Regions from separate parts of the Gelria sp. Kuro-4 genome, predicted to be linked through region 3. Evidence: riboswitches for the same ligand, from Rfam matches in the RefSeq annotation. Region 3 holds a riboswitch; each other region holds the start of a gene.

Region 1 (4,636 bases), 590 kb from region 3:
CGATCTGGTCTTCCCGCATATGCTTGAGCACCTGGGCAGAAAGCTCCGGCCCCAGGGAGATCAAAAGAATGGCCGCCTTCTCCTTACCTGCCAGTGCCTGCCGCACCTTGCATTCCCCCTCTACTCACTGAGCCAGGTAGCCAGCAGCTGGGCCACCTCCTGCGGTCGCTGCCGGGCAAGGCGTTCGACTTCTTTCCGGATGCGGTCGCGTTCTGTCTCTTCGCGCGCGGGTGCTGCTTCTTCTTCGGCCCCCGCCACCGGGAGCGGCACCACCTCGGCGGGTGCGCGCCGCCGCAGCCGCCGGACAAGGAACACCGCCAGCACCAGGAGAGATGCTCCTAGAGCCACCAGCACCAGGAGACGCTGCCGGCGTGCCGCCTGATCGGCCGCCGCTTGGGCCGCCGCCTGCTGGGCGAGGGGCTGTCCCTGGAACGGGAAGGACACCACGCTGATTTGATCACCCCGGTTGGGCTGCAGGCCTACCGCATTGGTCACGGCAGACTGAATGGCCTGCTGCTGGGCCGGAGTGAGGTTGCCGTTGACCATTACCGCCACGCTCAGGTGCCGAACGCTGCCCGGGGCCACCACCAGGTGCTCCTTCGTTTGGTTTACCTCGTAGTTGCGCGTGACCTGGCGCTCTTCGTAGTGGCTCGGGCCGCCCGCCCCCGTCTGGTAGGTGGGGGGGATGTTGGCGGGCGTCCCCGGCGTACCCTGCGGCCCGCTCTGACCATCGAAGGTTTTCTGCAGCTCCTGCATGCTGCGCAGGATACCTTCGTCGTTGGCCACGGGCTGGAAGAACTCATTTGTAACCTCGCGCTGGTCGAAGTTCAGTTCGGCCTTGACCCGGGTCACCACCATGCCTGGGCCCAGCACCGTCTCCAGCATGCTCTGGGTACTGCGCTCGATCTCCCGCTCCACCGAGCGCTGCAGGGCCAGCTGGCTGCTGGAAAGCCCTACCGGCGTGTCGTCCGTTTGCACCAGGTCCGAGAGGACCTGTCCACTGGTGTCAACCACCGTGATGTTCTCCGGCGTCAAACCTTCGACGCTGTGCGATACCAAATGCATGATGGCGCGCACCTTGTCCGCCCCCATTTGACCCACGGTGTCAAGCAAAACCGAGGCCGTGGGGGGCCGGGTGTCTTTCTGATACAGCCTGTCCTCAGGGAGCACAATCTGAACCGAGGCCGAGCGCACCCCGTCCATTTGACCGATGGTGCGCGCCAGCTCCCCCTGCAAGGCACGCAGATACTGCACCCGCCGCTCAAAGTCGGTGACGCCGAGCTTGGTCTGGTCGAAGATCTCAAAGCCTACCGCATTACCCTTCGGCAGGCCTTCCATGGCCAGGCGGTTGCGCAGGTCGTACACCTTGTCCCGCGGCACCAGAATGCTCTTGCCGTCGCCGCCCAGGCGGTAGGGCACCTTCAGCTCTTGCAGGCGCTGGCCGATTTCTCCCGCGTCGGCCGGCGCCAGGTTGGTGAAAAGGGGGTCGTAGCTCGGGCGGGAGAAGAAAACCACCGCACCCACCAGGCTGAGGCCGAGAACAACCCCGATGAGCAGCCTGAGCTTTAGGCCCCGGCTTGCGCCCTGCCAGAAGGCGCGGGCCTTGGCACCCAGCTGGCCGATGCTTATGTTCATGCCTGCCACCTCACGCCCTTAAACCTGCATCCGCATAATCTCTTGATAGGCTTCAATGACCTTGTTGCGCAATGTCTGGGTAAGCTCTAAGGCTATTTCGGCCTTTTGCGCCGCCAGCATCACCTGGTGGAGCTCGATATCCTCCCCGGCCACCAGCTGGCGCGTTTTGGCCTCGGCATCGAGCTGCAGGCGGTTGACCTGCTGCAGGTACTCCCCGAGCACCTGGCTGAAACTCGCCCCGCTTTCGGAATCGCCGGGCGCCGCCGAAGGCCAAAGCGGCCGAGCAGTGCCTATGGCACTGACCGCATTCATTCAGCTTACCTCCTTCCCAGTTCCAAGGCCTCGAGCGCCATGCCCTTACCGGCGTTGAAGGCGGCCGCGTTGGCTTCGTAGGCCCGGCTGGCGGAAATCATGTCCACCATCTCGGTTACCACGTTGACGTTGGGGTAAGCGACGTACCCCGCGGCATCGGCGTCCGGGTGGCCGGGCTGGTATACCCGCCGCAGCGGACTGGGATCGGTGACTATGCCGGTGACGCGCACGCCCCGGCCGACGCCGCCTTCGGCCGCCGCCTGGAAAAAGTACTGGAAGGACGTTGCTTCCCGTGGAGCGAACACCGGCAGCCGGCGCCGGTACGGCCCCCCGGCCGCCGTGCGCGTCGTTTCCGCGTTGGCCAGGTTGTTGGCGATGATGTCCAACCGGAGCCGCTGGGCGCTGAGACCGGAAGCGGCGATATCGAGGTCTGCAAACACCGCTAACGCCTCCCTTCACTGATGACATAGCGCAGGCTCGCCAGGTAACCGGCCGCCCGGCTCACCAAGGCGTTGTAGTAGAGCGCGTTCTTGGCCAGCTCCGCCGCCTCCGCTTCAATGTCGACATTGTTGCCGTCGTTACGCAATGTAGTGCCCGTGTCCCGTACTACCACCCAACCTTCTTCGGCCGGGGGCGTCAGGTGCCCCGGCGCCGTGACCGCCAGAGCCAGCGGTCGCCCGCCCCCCGCCTGCGCCCGGCGCAGCGCTTCCGGGAACGCCACGTCCTCCCGCTTGTAACCAGGCGTGTCCACGTTGGCCAGGTTATTGGCGATGGCCCGCTGCCGCAAGGCGGCCCAATCCAGGCCGAGCCCTATCTCTCTGAGCACGCCGCTCGTTACAGGATCCCAGGGCATGCGCCCACCTCCTCGCCCATAAGAAAATACCCCAGCTGGCAGGGCCACTTGGGGGTTCCAGCCAGACGCGCGGCAGCCCGGCTGCCTTGGCTTTAAGCTGTAGGCCCGTGGCTTTGCGTCCCCGGCTTTCGCCAGGTTTGCCTTGTTTCGCTGTCAGCTCGTTCAATTCTTCTTTTAGGTCGTGCCGGATGCACGCCTGAGCTGGTTTTGCTCGCCCTTAATCTTCCTTTTTCGGCACGGTTAGCCAAATTCCTGCCGACCAGTATTATTTTACCAGAAATTAAAGCCCTCTTTTTGGACAAAAAAAAGAGCCCCCTTGTCGAAGGGGGCCGGGGCACCCGGGCTATTTTATCTTCTTGAGTTCGTCCAGCAGGCGGTCGTTCAGCACCTTGATGTAGGTTCCTTTCATGCCGAGGGAGCGCGATTCGATCACGCCCGCGCTTTCGAACTTGCGCAGGGCATTCACGATCACCGAACGCGTAATTCCCACCCGGTCGGCCACCTTGCTGGCCACCAGGAGGCCCTCCGGCCCGTCGAGCTCCTCGAAGATGTGAACCACCGCTTCGAGCTCCGAGTAGGAAAGGGTACCGAGGGCAACCTGCACGGCCGCTTTCTTGCGGGCCTCTTCTTCGATCTCTTCGCTCTTGGCCCGCAGAATCTCCATTCCCACCACCGTGGCGCCGTACTCGGCGAGGATCAGGTCCTCCTCGGTGAAGGCGGCGTCGAACTTGGCCACCAGGAGCGTGCCGAGGCGCTCGCCGGCGCCGTTGATCGGCACAATGGTCAGCTCCTGCGAGGGGAAAAGGCAGCCCACCTCGCTGTCGAAGACGCAGTGCCCGGGTTCCTGCTGCATGGTGGTGGTATCGAGAACCCGGAGCAGGCGGTCGTTGAAGTCGCCAGGCAGCTTTTCCGCCTTGAGGACGTCCGCCTCCATCACATCACAACGGTATCCTTCTTTCAGGGCGTGCCCGAGAATCTTCCCCCGCCGGCTGACCACGTAGACATTGGCTTGGATGAGTTCGCTCAACACGCGGCAGATTTCGTCAAAGTCGACGGGGTGCCCCGCGGACTTTTGTAGCAGGCGGTTGAGGCTACGCGTTTTCTCCAGCAGATTCACTTGAGACTCCTCCTCTTTCACTTTTCCCTACAAAATATACCGGCTCAGGTCGCGGTTCTTAACGATGCTCTCCAGTTGCCGGCGCACGTAAGCCGCATCGATCACCACTTCGCCGGTCACATCTTCCCCGGCCAGGAAGGAAAGGTCCTCCAGCACCTTCTCCAGGATGGTGTGCAGGCGGCGGGCACCGATGTTTTCGGTCTCTTCGTTGACCAGTGTGGCCGTTTTCGCAATTTCGCCTATAGCATCGGCGGAAAATTTGACTTTTATACCTTCGGTTGCCAAAAGCGCCGTATACTGCTTGATGAGCGCATTCTCCGGTTGGGTCAGGATGCGGCGAAAATCCTCCTCGCTCAGGGATTTAAGCTCCACCCGCAAAGGAAAACGTCCCTGCAGCTCGGGAATAAGGTCGGAGGGCTTGGCCACGTGAAAAGCCCCGGCGGCGATGAAGAGGATGTGGTCCGTCTTCACCGGGCCGTACTTGGTCATCACCGTTGAGCCCTCGATGATGGGCAGTATGTCGCGCTGCACGCCTTCGCGGGAGACATCCGGGCCCGCGCCGCCCTCGCGCCCCGCTATCTTGTCGATTTCGTCGATAAAGACGATCCCCGACTGTTCGGCCCGCTGAACGGCGGTTGCCACCACCTCGTCCATGTCGATGAGCTTTTGGGCTTCCTCTTGCGTGAGAATCCGGCGGGCATTCTCCACCGTCACGCGCC
Region 2 (4,636 bases), 1.2 Mb from region 3:
TCCTCCACGTTGCCCTTCACCACTACGTCGCCGCTGAACTTAATGTTGCCGCTTTTCAGATTGACCCCGTCCTCTTGTACCAGGATGGGGAGGACATCAATCCGGCCGCGCGTAGCCGCCGGGCGCCCGCTGCGCGTGGCAACAGCCCTCAGGCCGTCGATCACCTCGCAGCCCTCGCCGGCCGTAAGTTCGATATCCTTCGGCACGGGCGGCTCCAGTTCCTGGCCGGTCACCGACTGCCCCGGCCGCCCGAGCACCAGCGGGTGTTTTACCGCCAGCTCTTCTCCTGCTTCCACCGTGGGAATGTAGCTGAGCTCCCGCCAGTCCACCTTTTGCACATCGGCATCCGGCACCGGCGGCCCCTTTTTCTCATGAAACTTAAGCTCGATCCAGGCATCCTGCCCCGGTTCCGGCGGCGTACCGCGCGCCACCACCCGAGGCACCCCGCCCGGGTCGGCCACCAGGGCGGCAACCGCCTCCTGGTCTACGCCAACGAACACGCCCTTGGCAGTCAGTGCCTGCTGTACATCCTCCACCGTAAGGGCAGGGAGAACCTCCTCGGCCCGCGTCGCCAGCTTAAGCTGCTGGCGCGCCGCACAATCAAGGAGTGCATAGCGGCGTCCAGGCACCAGCTCGCAGTGCGCGGTGGCGGTAAGCCCGTCGGGCGCAATCTCCACCTTTACCGCCACAGACCCTGCTTCCGTCAAGGTCTCCACCTGGATGCTGTCACTCGTTCGCACTTCCGTCGGTGCAGTGATCTCTGTCCCATTGACCACCACCCTGGTGCCCGGGCCGGGCACCAGTACGGCCGGGCGCCCACCGCCCGCCGGGTCCGTTACCTTTATCCGCCCTTGAAAAACGCCCACGCTACCGTCACGCATCGCCTCCGCCACTCCACGCCCCCCCTTTGCTGGACTGTGCCGTCTCGCCTCTTAGAGCCCAGGGGTCTTATCCGGCGTCACCTCTTTTCCCCGGTACCGCTCCAGCACCGCTTGGAAGTCCTGCCACACCGGCCGTTTCTTACTGGGGTCGCGCAACAGCGCGGCCGGGTGGAAGGTAGGCATAATAAGCAGTCCGTCCTTTTCCACCCATCTGCCTCGCTCCCGCGTGATGCGCACCGCCGGGTCGATAAGGGTCTGCGCCGCCAGCGCCCCCAAGCACACCACAATGCGCGGTCGAATAAGCCTGAGCTGCGCCTCCAGGTACGGCCGGCAGGCCTTCACCTCATCGGGCAGCGGCAGGCGGTTCCCCGGCGGCCGGCATTTCACCACATTGCCGATAAAAACTTCAGAGCGCTCAATTCCAGCCGCCGCAAGGATGTTATTCAGCAACTGACCTGCGGCGCCGACAAAGGGCCGGCCCTGCTCATCCTCCGCCTGGCCGGGCCCTTCCCCCACCAGCATCAGCGCGGCCTGCGGGTTACCCTCGCCAAAGACGACCCGCCGGCAGCCGGCGCGCAGGCGGCAGCGCCGGCAGGCGCCCACCAGGCGCTCGAGTTCTTCCAATGTGCCGGCTGTCTCCCAGGGCGGGCGCGGCGGCGACGGCGGGGCCGGCGGCTCGGGCTCCCCAAGTAGACTGAGCTGCACTAATTCTTCCTTTTCCACGGGGCTCCCTCCTCACCCTCTAGTATTGGCCAGAGAGACCCCTTCCTCCTGCTTTCCCGCCCGGTCTATCCCGGGAAAGCCCTGGCGTGAAAGCATTCTGCCGTCCTCCCGGCCTGCCGGCCCGGGGTTCACCACGTGCAAAAATGCAAGAAACAGTGAGAAGTTGATACCTGACCCCGAAGGCTGAGGTGGACGCTGTCGTGCTCCAGGAGGGCTTTGAGGGCCGAGCGCGTGAGGCCGGCGACGGGGTTGTCGTTCGGCCCCGCCAGGGCCGCCAGGAAGGCCTCGACCACCCGGGGGTCGAACTGCGTGCCTGCACAGGCCGTAAGCTCCCGCGCCGAGGCCTCTGCTGTATAGGCACGCCGGTAGGGACGGTCGGTGGTCATGGCGTCGAAGGCATCGGCCACGCTGATGATGCGCGCCCCCAGGGGAATCGCCTCTCCGGCCACGCCGTCCGGGTAACCCCGCCCGTTGTACCACTCATGATGACTGCGCACCAAGGGCGCCAGGTGCGCCAGCGCCGTCACCCTCTTCACCACGCTCTCACCCAGCAGCGGGTGCTCTTTTACCTGTTCATATTCTTTTTCGGTCAAGCGTCCGGGTTTTTTGAGTATGCGCGGCGGAATTCCCACTTTGCCGACATCGTGCAGCAGCGCCGCCTGTTCTATGTACTCCAGTTCCTTTACACTCAGCCGGAGGCGCCTGCCGGTCGCTACCGCGTACCCGGCGACGCGCAGGCAGTGAGAGTGAACCTCCTGATCCTGAATCTCCATTACCGCAGCGATGGCTAGAACCAGTGGAACAGGACTTGCCTTTGCCAATTCCTTTCCTCCTCGTCTGCCCGCCCGGCTAAAACCGGATGTGCCTTCGGCAGCCTGGCGATCGTAGCCGCGTGGCTTTAGACCCATGGCTTTGCGCCGCCACCTTTCGGTGACTTTGCCGTTTCGGGCGTTTAGTGACACTATGTAAGAGCATTCGACAACCTGCGTCCATTTCCTTCCATCAGGCGTACTAATTTGATAAGACCTTGATTCCGCGTTGATCAGGCCCGGCGGCAGCCAGGGCGGACTGTCTGGCCCCGCCGGTTGCACTCTACGCCCGCAGCGAACTGATGGTCTGCGCCAGCTCGGCGATGCTTTTGGTTAGTTCATCCAGCTTGCCTTCCATACGCACCAGGAGGTAGATGGACACCACCACCGGAAAGCCCAGGTTGGCAATCTGGCTGAAGACCGTCTGCTCCACGCTGCAACACCTCCGCGGCCTAAGCCACGGTAAACTCGCTCACGTCGCGGCTTACCAGCCGGGCCGTCGCCGCCGCCACCAGCTCGCCACCGCTGCCGGCGAAGATGTTCTTTTGGATGATGGTCTGCATAACCTGCGCCACCTCCGCGTCGGTGAGATCGTCGCGCGGTGCGGCCAGGGACAGGGTGGTGGTGCGCCCGGCTGCGTTCTTAAAGACCAGGCTCAAGGTTTTCTCCACGTCCTTCACCTCCTTTGAGAAGCCGTGTCTTTACCCGGCCCGCTTTAGGCCACTTCGTTCAAGGCACCGGTATCGATGCGCCGCACCGCCACCAGCGGGTAGATCTGCAGGCCCGCCAGCGCCTGCGCAACGTCGAAAACATCCTGGTCGGCGGCATCGGCCTTCACGTTGGCGAAGGACTTGGCCCGCACCACGGGTTTGCCGGCTTCGTCCGTTCCCGTCTGCAGCGAAAGCTGTAGGCGGGCGCCCTCCGGGACTCGCTGCACCGCCATCCGCGTCACCTCCTTCCGTCCGCCTTCGCCTATAGACTGACGGCGGGAGTACGATTAGACGCGGCCGGCCAAAAGTTTTTTCACGCGCGCGGTGCCGCGGGCGGCAATCCCTTTGGCGCTCGAGGGCGCAATCCCCAGCGCCGCCGCCACCTGGAGGAAAGTGGCTCCCCCAGCGCGGGCGCTGAGCACCTGGCGCTGCCGGGGTGTGAGCCGGTCCCAGGCCGTACGCAGGGCGGCGCGCGCGCTGGCCGCAATGGCGCAGTCCTCGGGGCCGGGGGCCGGATCTTCCAGGAGATCGACCGGGCTGAGGCCGCCCGCTCCGGCTTCGTCCAAAGTAGCCTCCTCCCGGCTCCGGCCCCTTTTGAGGCGCCGGGCCGCCGCCTGCACGGCCCAGTACACCCGGCGCTTGGCATACCAGGCAAACGGCGCTCCCCCCGCCGGGCGGAACGCGCGAACGGCCAGCACCAAGGCCAGGTTACCCTCCTGGGCCAGGTCTTCGGCATCGTCCGGCGTCGGGGCCAGGCGCCGCGCCGCCGCCCACACCAGCGGCTGGAAACGGCCCACCAACGCCGCCAGCGCCGCCGGCTCCCCCCTTTGCGCCGCCCGCACCAGGTGCTCCAGCTTTGTCTTGTCCGTCATCCTCTCCCCTCCTCCGCCTTAAGTTTACGGCGGGAAGGGGAGAAGAGCCAAAAGCCGGCCTGGTGCAACTCTTCTGCAACTTTCGCTAAGTGCCGGCCGTCAGCCGACTGAAGGCGCAAAAGGAGCCCGGCACACCACCTACCGGGCTTAACATAAACCCAACTCCAAAGTATCGCCGCATCTAAGATCGGCCCGCGCCGCCGCCCCGGCGCTGAGCCCGAGCAGCTTCTCGACGCGCACGCGGCCCGCCTGGGCCGGAAGTATGGCCGGATACACCGCCACTACCTTAAGATCCCGGTCCAGGGCCACCAGGTCCAAGGGGTTTTGCACCGGGACACTGGCCAAGCTGCCGCTGCCGGCGAAAATCCCCACCCCGTCGGCCAGGCGGAGGGCGCCTTGCCCCATCATCCCCCGGCGGCTCGTCAGCTCGCTGGCGAACAAGATCTTCCATACCAAAATTCGACCGGTTCGGCCGTGGCGGAGGTACATTTTGTCAAACCCCCTCGAAAACAATTCTAGCAGCCACGGCCCGTTTGTCCATCCGCCGCCGGTCTTAATTTTCTGGGTAACTTAAGGCCTGCATCACAGGGTGTCGGGGTCCTAGGAAAGGATACGCGTCACCGCCCGGCCGGCGCGGCCCG
Region 3 (4,636 bases):
TCAGCGAACGGCGCAGTACCTCCAGCAGCCAGGAGCGGGGCCGTTCCCCTCCGGCCGTCTCTTCCAGCTTGAAGCGCTGCGACCAAGCCACCAGCGGCCGCCAGAAAACCTGGTCCACCAGAACAATCAGGCCGGCCATGGTGAGGAGTGCGTAGAAGAGCGCCTGGGTGTTCCCTTCGCTGGTGGCGGTGGCCAGGTAAGAGCCGATGCCGGGCAGGCGGATGTCCCGCCCCAGTACGGAGATGGCCTCGCTGGCGGCCAGGAAAAACCACCCGCCGCCGAAGGACATCATGGCGTTCCACACCAGGGGTATGGCGGCGAACGGCAGCTCTACAGAGGTGAGGCGCCGCCACCAGTTGAGGCCGTAGACGGCGCTGGCCTCTTTGAGATCCCGCGGGATGCTCCGGAGCGAGTAATAAAAGCTGAAGGTCATGTTCCAGACCTGGCTCGTAAAGATGGCGAAAATCGCGGCCAGCTCCACTCCAAGGGTGCTACCCGGGAAGAGAGCCATAAGCCCGGTTAAACTCACCGAGAGAAACCCGAGCACCGGGACCGACTGCAGCACGTCGAGCAGGGGAACGAGAATCTTGTCCGCCCCCGGCACGTACGCCGCCACGTAGCCGTAAACGACTGTAAAGAGAAAGGAAAGGACCAGCGCAATGACCATGCGCAGGAGCGAACGCGCCGCGTAGTAGGGCAGCTCACGCGGGTCGAGCGATAAACCGGGTCCCAGCGCCGTGGCCAGGGGTGCCCCCATCTGCCGCCCCAGGTGTATCAGTAAGTAAAACAGGCCGGTGATGGCGACGAGCACGCAGAGGTCAATCCAGGGCGAGTGGCGCTTTTTCGGTAAATCCGGACGGACAAAAACCGGCATTCGCTTGCCTCCCTGGGGTCCGGTGCTATACTCACCATGCCCAGCCAGCGAGGCTTCTATGAATCGGCTTACAGCCGGCGGTGCGGGCGTATGTGGCTGCCCGCGGCAACGCCCGCATATAGGGCCTTGACGCAGTGCACGGCAATCCCTCCTCTAACGCAAGCTTTCGATACCTGCTTCTTCGGTAAGGATGATCCATCTGGGGTTCAGGGTCAGCGTCCATCGCGCGCACCACCTCCTTTGTCGAACGAAAAGCCCCTCAACGGGTGAGGGGCATGCGCACTGCACCCTCCTCGTTGAGCTTTGGCACTGTACGACTTTGGCAGCGCCAGCCACGTTAGGTAAAACCTTAAGCCGGTAATACCTGCTCACCCATTGGTGTCTTTCGACATTTCCGGGCAGTGGCCTGTATTCGTACAGGAGCCTCGCCTAACAGGGTTTACCTTATTCTCTTTTAAGTTTATGCTTCCTCCCACCTTCTGTCAACCACCGCGCCCGGGGTCCGGCAGCAATTTCTGGCGACGAAGAAAGGAGAATTCGCGCCGGCGGAAAAAGGTCCGGCTGCAGCACCTTATAAAAGCTTAAAACTTAAAGTTCACTCCAACCACATCTGACGGAATACCTCTGCTATAATAGGGATGAGTGGAGTATTATCGACCGGCACGGAGATCCGTTGCAAGGATGACTCCTGGAGGTACAAACGAATACCTTAAAGCAGAGGCCAGGAACCGTCGCCCTTATTTGGGCGCTTGGGCGGCGGGGAGCCAGTAGCGCAACCGGCTGCCGCAAGGCAGCCGTTTGTATTCTGATGTCAAGGAGGCGAGAGGTATGCCTACGGCTGAAGACTACCCCATGCTCAAGATAGTTGCGCTGAATGGCTTCCGCGTCTGGGTGGGACAGGAGGTCATACCCGAGGCTGCCTGGCGCCAGACGAAGGTGGTGCTGCTGTTCAAGTATCTTTTGGTGCAAAAGGGGCTGGCGGTACCCCAGGAGGAGCTGCTCAAGGAGTTCTGGCCCAAAATGGAACCCAAGGCGGCGCGCCATAACTTCGCCGTTACGCTTTATACCCTGCGCTCGGTGCTGAACAAAGGAAAGAGTAATCGGCAGCGGCCGCAGCGCATAGTATACGAGCGCGGCTTGTGCCGCTTTAATGCGGACCTCCCCTACTTTTATGATGCAGAAGCCTTTGAACGCCGGGCTGAAGAGGGCCTGGGGGCCTTACGAACGGACAAAAACGCGGTGGCCAAGGAGAAACTCCTGGCGGCCCATGCCCTTTACCGGACGGACTTCCTCACGGAAAACCTGGAAGAGCGCTGGATCATTAAGGAAAGGCTGCGCCTCAGCGAGCTGTACCTGCGCGTTCTCGACGGGCTGGCGCATGTGTCGCTGACACTGAGGGAGTTTGCCGCTGCAGCCGATTACGCCGCCGAGCTCCTGCAGCGCGACCCGGTGTGCGAAGAGGCTTACCGCGTGCTCATTACCGCCCTGGCGGCAACCGGTAAGCGTACGGAGGCCCTGCGCCGGTATAAGGCCTGCCAGCAGATGCTGGAGCAGGAGTTTGGCCTGCTGCCGGCGCCGGAGACGCGCCGGCTCTACGAAAGACTGGTTTCCGGTGATTTAGTCTAGTGCGGTCGCAAGGGAGCAGGGGGCGAACCAGCTTGCCCCGGCTGTTGGCCGGGGCTTTTCTGGGCCTGCAGCAGAGAGTGGAAGAGCTCAAGGCCCAAGCCTGCGGCGCACTGCTCATGCCTGGCGCTGGTAGTTGGGCCGGGCGTCAACTTTGCGGCCCGGGAGCTACTCATCCGGTGCCTGCGGGCCAGAGGACGGCTCCTCTTTCCCGCCGGCGTTGCCGGAGCCTGCGCCGGGCTCACCCTCCAATTTGGCGGCAGGGGCGGGGAGGGCGGCCCGCACAAACAGGGTTCGCAAGTAGCCGAAGGCGAGGGCGCCCATGAGCAGCAGGCCGGCGAAGCCGGCGGCCGGGTAAAGGGTGCCGACGATGGTGGAAAAGCCGAAGCGGGCCAGGATAAAGGCGGCGGCGCTTGCCAGAACGGCCAGCCAGCGGTAGGCCCGGCTGTCTGGTTCGGTAAGGCGCGAGGTGAAGCCGTACAGGCTGGCTACCGCCGTAGTATACACCTCTGCAAAGAGCACCACGCTGTAGAAGCTGCGGATGTAAGGCGAGATGAGCCCGGCCACGGCGATCATGGGTACCTCCAGGCCGGCCACCTGCGGTGCCACCGTGAGGATGGCGGCGGCGATGGCCAGCACCCCTGCTCCCAGGCCCAGCCCGCCCCAAACGGCGCCCCGGCGCAGTGCCACCGCCCCGCTTAAGGCTCCGAGCGGCGCGAGCACCGCCACAGACAGGATCAGGTTGTAGGAGGTGTAAAGCAGCGCGGCCAGGGGCCAGTACGGCACGGCGGTCTTGGCCGGGTCAATCCAGGCCAGGTTGGCGGCCAGCCCCTGGGGCTGCGCCAGGATGGTAATAAGGCTCAGGCCGAGCACTGAGGCGAGAAGGACGGGGGCCACAAGGCTGATGGAGTCGATCACCCGGGAGATGCCCAGAAGCACCGTGGCCAGCGTGAGGCCGAGGAGCAGCAGGCCGCCTGCCAGGGCCGGCAGGCGGAACTGCTCGGTGAAGATGGCCCCGGAGCCGGCGGCCATGGTGACCAGGGCGCCGAAGAGGAAAAAGGTGATGATGAGGTCCATGGTTGTGCCGGCCCAGCGCCCGCCTGCCGCCTGGATCACCGGCAGGTGGGACTTGGCCTGGACCTTATGCCCCAGCTCCATGATGGCGAGACCGAAAAAGATAAAGAGGCCGGTTGCTAAGGCGGTGCCCAAGAGCCCCCACCCGCCGAAGGCGGAGAAAAACTGCAACACCTCCTGCCCGGAGGCGAACCCTGCCCCGACTACCGTTCCCACGTAGGTTAGAGCGATGGTGAAAGGTGAGAGCTTCTTCGCCATGCTCCGGCTCCTTTGCGGTGTGATCGAGGTTAGTATGGCCGCTTACGGGTACCGGCAAACAGGAACGAAAAGGCCCCGGTGCCGCCGGAGCCTCAAACGTTCAGCGCCTTAGAGCTGGAACGTGATGTCTTCTGTTACGCCACCGCCCGCGAAGGTGGTGCGCCCCGGCGTGGTGCGCGCCACCACCTGCCCGCGGTGCAGCACCAGAAGGGCCGTGGCCTCGAGGCGCAGGGCCGTAACTTCGTCGGGAGCGGCCCAGAGAACCAGGTCAGCCGGCCGCCCGGGGGCGAGGCCGTAGTCCGCGCCCAGGGCCAGGGTGCGGGCCGCCCGTTCGCTCACCATGGCAAAGGCCTCATAAAGTTCCTGCCGCCCGCTCAGCTGGCAGGCGTGCACCCCCATGTGCGCCACCTGGAGCAGGCTGCCCCTGCCCAGCGGGTACCAGGGGTCCAGGATGTCGTCGTGGCCGAAGCTCACGTTCACCCCCGCCGCCAGGAGTTCTTTAACCTGGGTGAGCCCGCGGCGCTTGGGATAAGCGTCGAAACGCCCCTGCAGGTTCAGGTTCACCAGCGGGTTGGCCACGATGTTCAGCCCGGCGCGGCGCAGAAAGCCGGTGAGTTTGTAGGAGTAGGCGCCGTTATAAGAACCCATGGCTGTGGTGTGGCTGGCGGTCACGCGTGGCCCCAGGCCGCTGCGGATGGCCTGCGCGGCTACCGACTCCAGGAAACGCGACTGTTCGTCGTCGATTTCATCGCAGTGAATGTCCACCTTGCGGTCGTATTTCTCCGCCAGGCGGAAGATGATCTCGAT
Region 4 (4,636 bases), 980 kb from region 3:
CCCCTCGTGCGCGGCCACCTCCTGCTGGGAAACCCCGGCCGCCCGTAAATCCAGGATGCGGTCCACAACACGGTAAATGCGCCCGCGGTCGATCACCTTGCCACCGATGCGCGTAAGCTCCAACCCCTGTTCCCCCCTTAACCACCCCTATATCTTATGTACACATTATTGTGCACAAGCTATGATGATTTTACCAATCGAGGAGGAAAAAAGCAAGTGACCTCAGGCAGATAAAACAAAAGACGCCCCGGTTGAGGGGCGTCAAAGAGTCTGGGCGGCCGGGGGCTATAGCTTAAACCGCTGTACCGCCTGCTCCAGTTTGCGGGCCATGTCGGCCAGCACCTGGGCCGAAGAGGAGATCTCCTCCATGGTGGCCGTCTGCTCTTCGGTGGCGGCGGCGATGTTCTCAGTGCCGGCGCTGGTGTTCTCGGCGATGCGGCTGACGTTCTCCGTGGCCGTCACCACCCGGTCGGAGCTGGCGGCCATCTCCTGGGCCGCTGCACTCACCTCCTGGATCTCCTGTGCCACCTTACCCACAGCGGCAAAGATCTTCTCCAGGGTGCTCTGGGCCGACTGCAGCAGCTCGCTGCCGGAGGCCACCTCGGCGCTGCCCGCCTCCATGGTCTTGATGGCCTTTCCGGTATCGTTCTGCGTGCGGTCCACCAGGCCGGCGATCTGCTTGGCCGCTTGAGCCGACTGCTCGGCCAGCTTGCGCACCTCGTCGGCCACCACGGCGAAGCCTCGGCCCTGCTCGCCGGCCCGGGCGGCCTCGATGGCGGCGTTCAGCGCCAGGAGGTTGGTTTGGTCGGCAATGCTGGTGATCACTTCAACAATCTGGCCGATCTCCCGCGAGCGCTGACCCAGCTCGTTGATCAGCCCGGACAGGTTGGTCATGGACTCGCGCACCACATCGTTCTGGCGGATGACGTTTTTGATGGCAGTGCTCCCCTCTTCGGCCAGCCGGGCCGATTCTTGAGAAGAGGCAGCCACCGCCTGCGCACTCTCAGCCACCTGCTCCATAGCCGCCGCCATTTGCTTTACGGTGTTGCTGGCATCGGACACCTCGCGGACCTGCTGCTCGGCGCCTTGCGCCACCTCCTGCACGCTGGCGGCGATCTGCTCGGTAGCCCGGGTGGTCTCTTCGGCGCTGGTGGTCAGCTGCTGGGCATATTCGCTCACCTTAAGGATACTGGTGCGAACCTCGGTGATGATCTCCCTGAGGTTGCCCACCATTTGGTTGAAGGCAGTGCCGAGCTGGGCCACCTCATCCCGGCCCCGGACAGGCACTTCCTCTCTGAGGTCCCCCCCGGCAATACCGGCTGCCGCCGTGGCCAGCCGGCGCAGCGGGCTGATAGTGCGGCGGGCCAGAAACACCGACAGCAGAATCCCCAGCACTGCCCCGACCAAGACCAGAACAAGCACCAGGCGCACCGTGTTGGTGGCGGCGGCCTGCGCGGCTTGCTGTGCGTCATGAACGCGTTTTTGGTTGATCCCCTGGAGCACGTTGAAGTTGGCCGTCAGGCGCTTGAGGATATCGTCCACACCGGTGAGGCCCTGCTGGATGGCCCCTTCCTTGTCACCGGCGGCGTATGTAGCAAAGACGTCCTTTTGTTGCTGAACCAGGTTATCATGAATCGAGCCGATCTGCTGCAAAAGGTTCTTTTCTTCCGACTCCTGGGCATACCCCTCGGCTTTATTGATCGCCGACCGCACGTTATTCGCATCTAACTCGGCCCTCAGGGTGTACTGTTCGTCCCCGGTCAGAAGGTAGGTGCGCTGGGCGTTGAGCTGTGCCGTAAGCGCACTGTTTATCTCGCTGATAGCCAGCACGTAGGGATGCGCCTGTTCCACTATCTGCTGGTACTCATGCATCACCTGCTGCATGCCCCAGTAGCTGTACCCGCCGACGGCAACCATGAAGACAATGAGGACGAAGTAACCAAGGAGGATACCGGTGATAAGGCTGGTCGAGCGCCCGGCCGGCCCGGGCTGCCCTGTGCCGCGGCGCCAAGGCCCCTTCGGCAGTCGGGGAAGCCGGAACTTAATCCGTGGCCAGGAAAGTCTCTGCATTACTTCTTCTCCTTCCTCGCTTATACTACTGCCCATCCCGGGCGTGTGCGCTTTTTCCGCAAGCAAAACCAGCCCTGGACTAATTGAACCAGGGCACCCTGTACGGCAGCCTGGCGATCCTAGCTCTACGCCTTAGACCCATGGCTTTGTGCCCCCACCTTTCGGCTGGGTTTACCTTTCACGCTCGTCTATTGAGGATTATTTTACCATTATTCGTTGTCGGATTGTGTCGTTATTTGTCGTCGCTGCTCGAAGAGGTGCTGATTTCCCGGCGGGCCAGGTCCAGGAGCGCTTTTTTGTTGTTGCGGCCCGGATCCTCCCACACCAGCTCCAGCAACCGCCGCCGCAGTGCTCCCAAGCGCGGTCCGGGCTTAAGCCCCAGTTGCGCGATGAGCTCGGCACTGGAAAGGGCCAGATCTGCTGCCGTAAGCGGCGGATGCTCGGCCTCAACGGCGGCGGCCGCCTCGGCCAGCTCCCTCACCCCTGCAGCCTCCGGATCCCCCCAGATAGCCAGCCGGTCAGCCTGAATAAGGGCAATCGCCGCCGGGAAGTTCTCCCAGCCCACGCCGGCCGCCAGACGCCGTACCGGCGCCAGGCCCTGGGGAGCGCGCCAGAAGAACATGTGGTGCGCCACCAGGAGCGCCACCGTGCGCACGGTGCGCCGGCTGAAACGCAGCCGGCGCAGGATAACGGGCACCAGGGCCGCCGAGCGGGCGGCATGCCCGGGGAAAAAGCGGCCGTAGGGACCCTCTTCCCAACGCTCCGGCTTGCCGACATCGTGCAGCAGGCCCGCTAAGCGCAGTTCCAGCTGGGGCGGGGTGAGGGAACAGGTCTTGATGTTGTGCCCCAGCACGTCGTCGGGATGCAGGCGGCTCTGCCGCACGCCCTGTCCTGCCAAAAGCTCCGGTACCACGCTGCGCATGAGGCCGCTTTCCACCAGAAGGTCCAAGGCCGCCCGCACGTTGGGCCCGGTGATAAGGAGCGCAAACTCCGCGCCCCGCCGCTCGGCTGCCACCAGCGCCAGCCGCCCTGCCTCGGCCTTCAGGGCGCTCAGCGTTTTTTCTTCCAGCTGAAAACTGAGCTGGGAAACAAAGCGCGCCGCCCTGAGCAGCCGCAGCCCGTCTTCGCGAAAGCGCCGTGCGGGATCGCCCACCGCCCGCAGCAGCCTGCGCTTCAGGTCCGCCCGGCCATCCCAGGGATCCACCAGCTCCTCCTCCAGCGGGTCGAAGGCCATGGCGTTGATGGTGAAATCCCGGCGGGCCAGGTCCTCGCGGAGGTCCCCGCTGAAGACCACGTGGCTGGGGTGGCGCCCGTCGCTGTACGGCCCGTCCCGGCGGAAGGTGGTCACCTCGATGGGGCGGCTGAGGAGCACCGTAACCGTGCCGTACTTGGGGCCGGTGAACACTGTACGCGGAAAGAGCTCTCGTACCACGGCGGGCGGGGCGGCTGTGGCCACATCGTAGTCCTCGGGTTCCCTGCCTAAGAGCAGGTCGCGCACCGAGCCCCCCACCAGGTAGCTGGGGTAGCCCGCTGACTTCAGCGTGCGCAGGCAAGCGATCACGGGCTCGGGCAGGCGCACCGCGCATTCCTCCTTCCGCCCTTATATTATAGCACCCGCCATAGGAAAAAGGATCCACCCCGACCTGCGCCGGGTGGATCCCGCCTTCTCCGCTGCTTAAGCCGGCAGGTGAGGCGTACGCAGACGAAAACCCGGCACGGCCCCTGGCCCGCCGGCACCGTCCCGCCCCTGCCCGGCGCCGCCAGGGTCGCCGGTGCACCTAATCCCAAGGGCTGGAGGGGAAGCGGCCCAGCACGCGGCGCAGGGTCTGCTGCAAAAGCCGGCTGTCGTCGTGCAGCATCCCCAGCTTGAGGCTGCGCAGGGTCAACACCTCCGGCTGGCTCCCCAAGTCCAGGTCGCGGGCAAGGCGCGAGAGCGTCCGGGTACGCGCCCGCTCCAGCGCCGCCGGCAGGGCTTCCCCTTCGTGTAAAAAGCGCTCGAGCTCCTGCCCCAGGTAAAGGTGCGCCAGATTGGTCATGGGATTGCCGCAGTAACCGCTTTTGGTCTGGCCGAGCACCTCGGGCAGCTTAAAGTGCAGTCCCCAGGCAATGGAATCCTTGAGCTCCCGCGTCTCCTCGCGCATGGCCCAGGCCAGGTTTCTGGCCGTGCAGATGCCGCACTCCCGCAGCACGCGGATGATAGCGTGCTCCACGGTATGGGCCTGCTCGGCGGTTACCAGGCCGCCCACCTGTCCCCGGATTTTGAGTTCGCTGCCGCCGTAGTCCCGGCCGTAAATGGTGATGGTAATATCCCGCTCGGAACGCGGCTCCGTGTAACCGCCCGCCGGCTGCCAGCCCGCCCCGGAGATAACGGGCTGGCCCCCGGCGCGCAGCCGGTCCAGGTCCAGCTCTTCGACGTTTTCGGCCACGATGAAGCGCCTTTCGGCGACAAAACGCCGGGCACGCGCGTGTGCCAGCCCTGCAAGGCGCGCCACTAAGAGCTCACCCTTGTTCCAGGTGACGGCATCCACCGTTTGCGCCCGCTCCAGCTCTTCAATGCGCACCAGCA

What was found. A riboswitch is a leader RNA that binds a small molecule or an ion and turns the genes downstream of it on or off. The one in region 3 is predicted to bind cyclic di-GMP.
Region 1: it holds a riboswitch for cyclic di-GMP, as region 3 does, so the genes downstream of both, flgB (flagellar basal body rod protein FlgB) here and K5554_RS05600 (bacterial transcriptional activator domain-containing protein) in region 3, are expected to answer to the same signal.
Region 2: it holds a riboswitch for cyclic di-GMP, as region 3 does, so the genes downstream of both, K5554_RS11700 (HD-GYP domain-containing protein) here and K5554_RS05600 (bacterial transcriptional activator domain-containing protein) in region 3, are expected to answer to the same signal.
Region 4: it holds a riboswitch for cyclic di-GMP, as region 3 does, so the genes downstream of both, K5554_RS00820 (methyl-accepting chemotaxis protein) here and K5554_RS05600 (bacterial transcriptional activator domain-containing protein) in region 3, are expected to answer to the same signal.

What each region holds. Positions count from the first base shown of each region.
Region 1 is NZ_AP024619.1:1,704,259-1,708,894, reverse strand. It holds gene fliG (flagellar motor switch protein FliG) at 1-106, opposite strand, end outside; gene fliF (flagellar basal-body MS-ring/collar protein FliF) at 121-1,635, opposite strand; gene fliE (flagellar hook-basal body complex protein FliE) at 1,654-1,947, opposite strand; gene flgC (flagellar basal body rod protein FlgC) at 1,953-2,387, opposite strand; gene flgB (flagellar basal body rod protein FlgB) at 2,390-2,800, opposite strand; cyclic di-GMP riboswitch class I at 2,869-2,952, opposite strand; gene codY (GTP-sensing pleiotropic transcriptional regulator CodY) at 3,144-3,917, opposite strand; gene hslU (ATP-dependent protease ATPase subunit HslU) at 3,945-4,636, opposite strand, start outside.
Region 2 is NZ_AP024619.1:2,332,805-2,337,440, forward strand. It holds gene K5554_RS11690 (DUF342 domain-containing protein) at 1-893, opposite strand, end outside; gene K5554_RS11695 (uracil-DNA glycosylase family protein) at 933-1,604, opposite strand; gene K5554_RS11700 (HD-GYP domain-containing protein) at 1,733-2,425, opposite strand; cyclic di-GMP riboswitch class I at 2,471-2,555, opposite strand; gene K5554_RS11705 (YvrJ family protein) at 2,697-2,846, opposite strand; gene K5554_RS11710 (DUF2922 domain-containing protein) at 2,866-3,084, opposite strand; gene K5554_RS11715 (DUF1659 domain-containing protein) at 3,129-3,356, opposite strand; gene K5554_RS11720 (RNA polymerase sigma factor) at 3,411-3,995, opposite strand; gene K5554_RS11725 (DUF192 domain-containing protein) at 4,143-4,484, opposite strand; gene K5554_RS11730 (glycosyltransferase family 2 protein) at 4,596-4,636, opposite strand, start outside.
Region 3 is NZ_AP024619.1:1,115,022-1,119,657, forward strand. It holds gene K5554_RS05595 (ABC transporter permease subunit) at 1-874, opposite strand, end outside; M-box (ykoK) riboswitch at 1,156-1,318, opposite strand; cyclic di-GMP riboswitch class II at 1,582-1,665, shown strand; gene K5554_RS05600 (bacterial transcriptional activator domain-containing protein) at 1,703-2,500, shown strand; gene K5554_RS05605 (hypothetical protein) at 2,666-3,829, opposite strand; gene codA (cytosine deaminase) at 3,938-4,636, opposite strand, start outside.
Region 4 is NZ_AP024619.1:136,142-140,777, forward strand. It holds gene K5554_RS00815 (transcriptional regulator) at 1-123, opposite strand, end outside; gene K5554_RS00820 (methyl-accepting chemotaxis protein) at 286-2,070, opposite strand; cyclic di-GMP riboswitch class I at 2,172-2,256, opposite strand; gene K5554_RS00825 (CCA tRNA nucleotidyltransferase) at 2,303-3,649, opposite strand; gene K5554_RS00830 (hypothetical protein) at 3,849-4,636, opposite strand, start outside.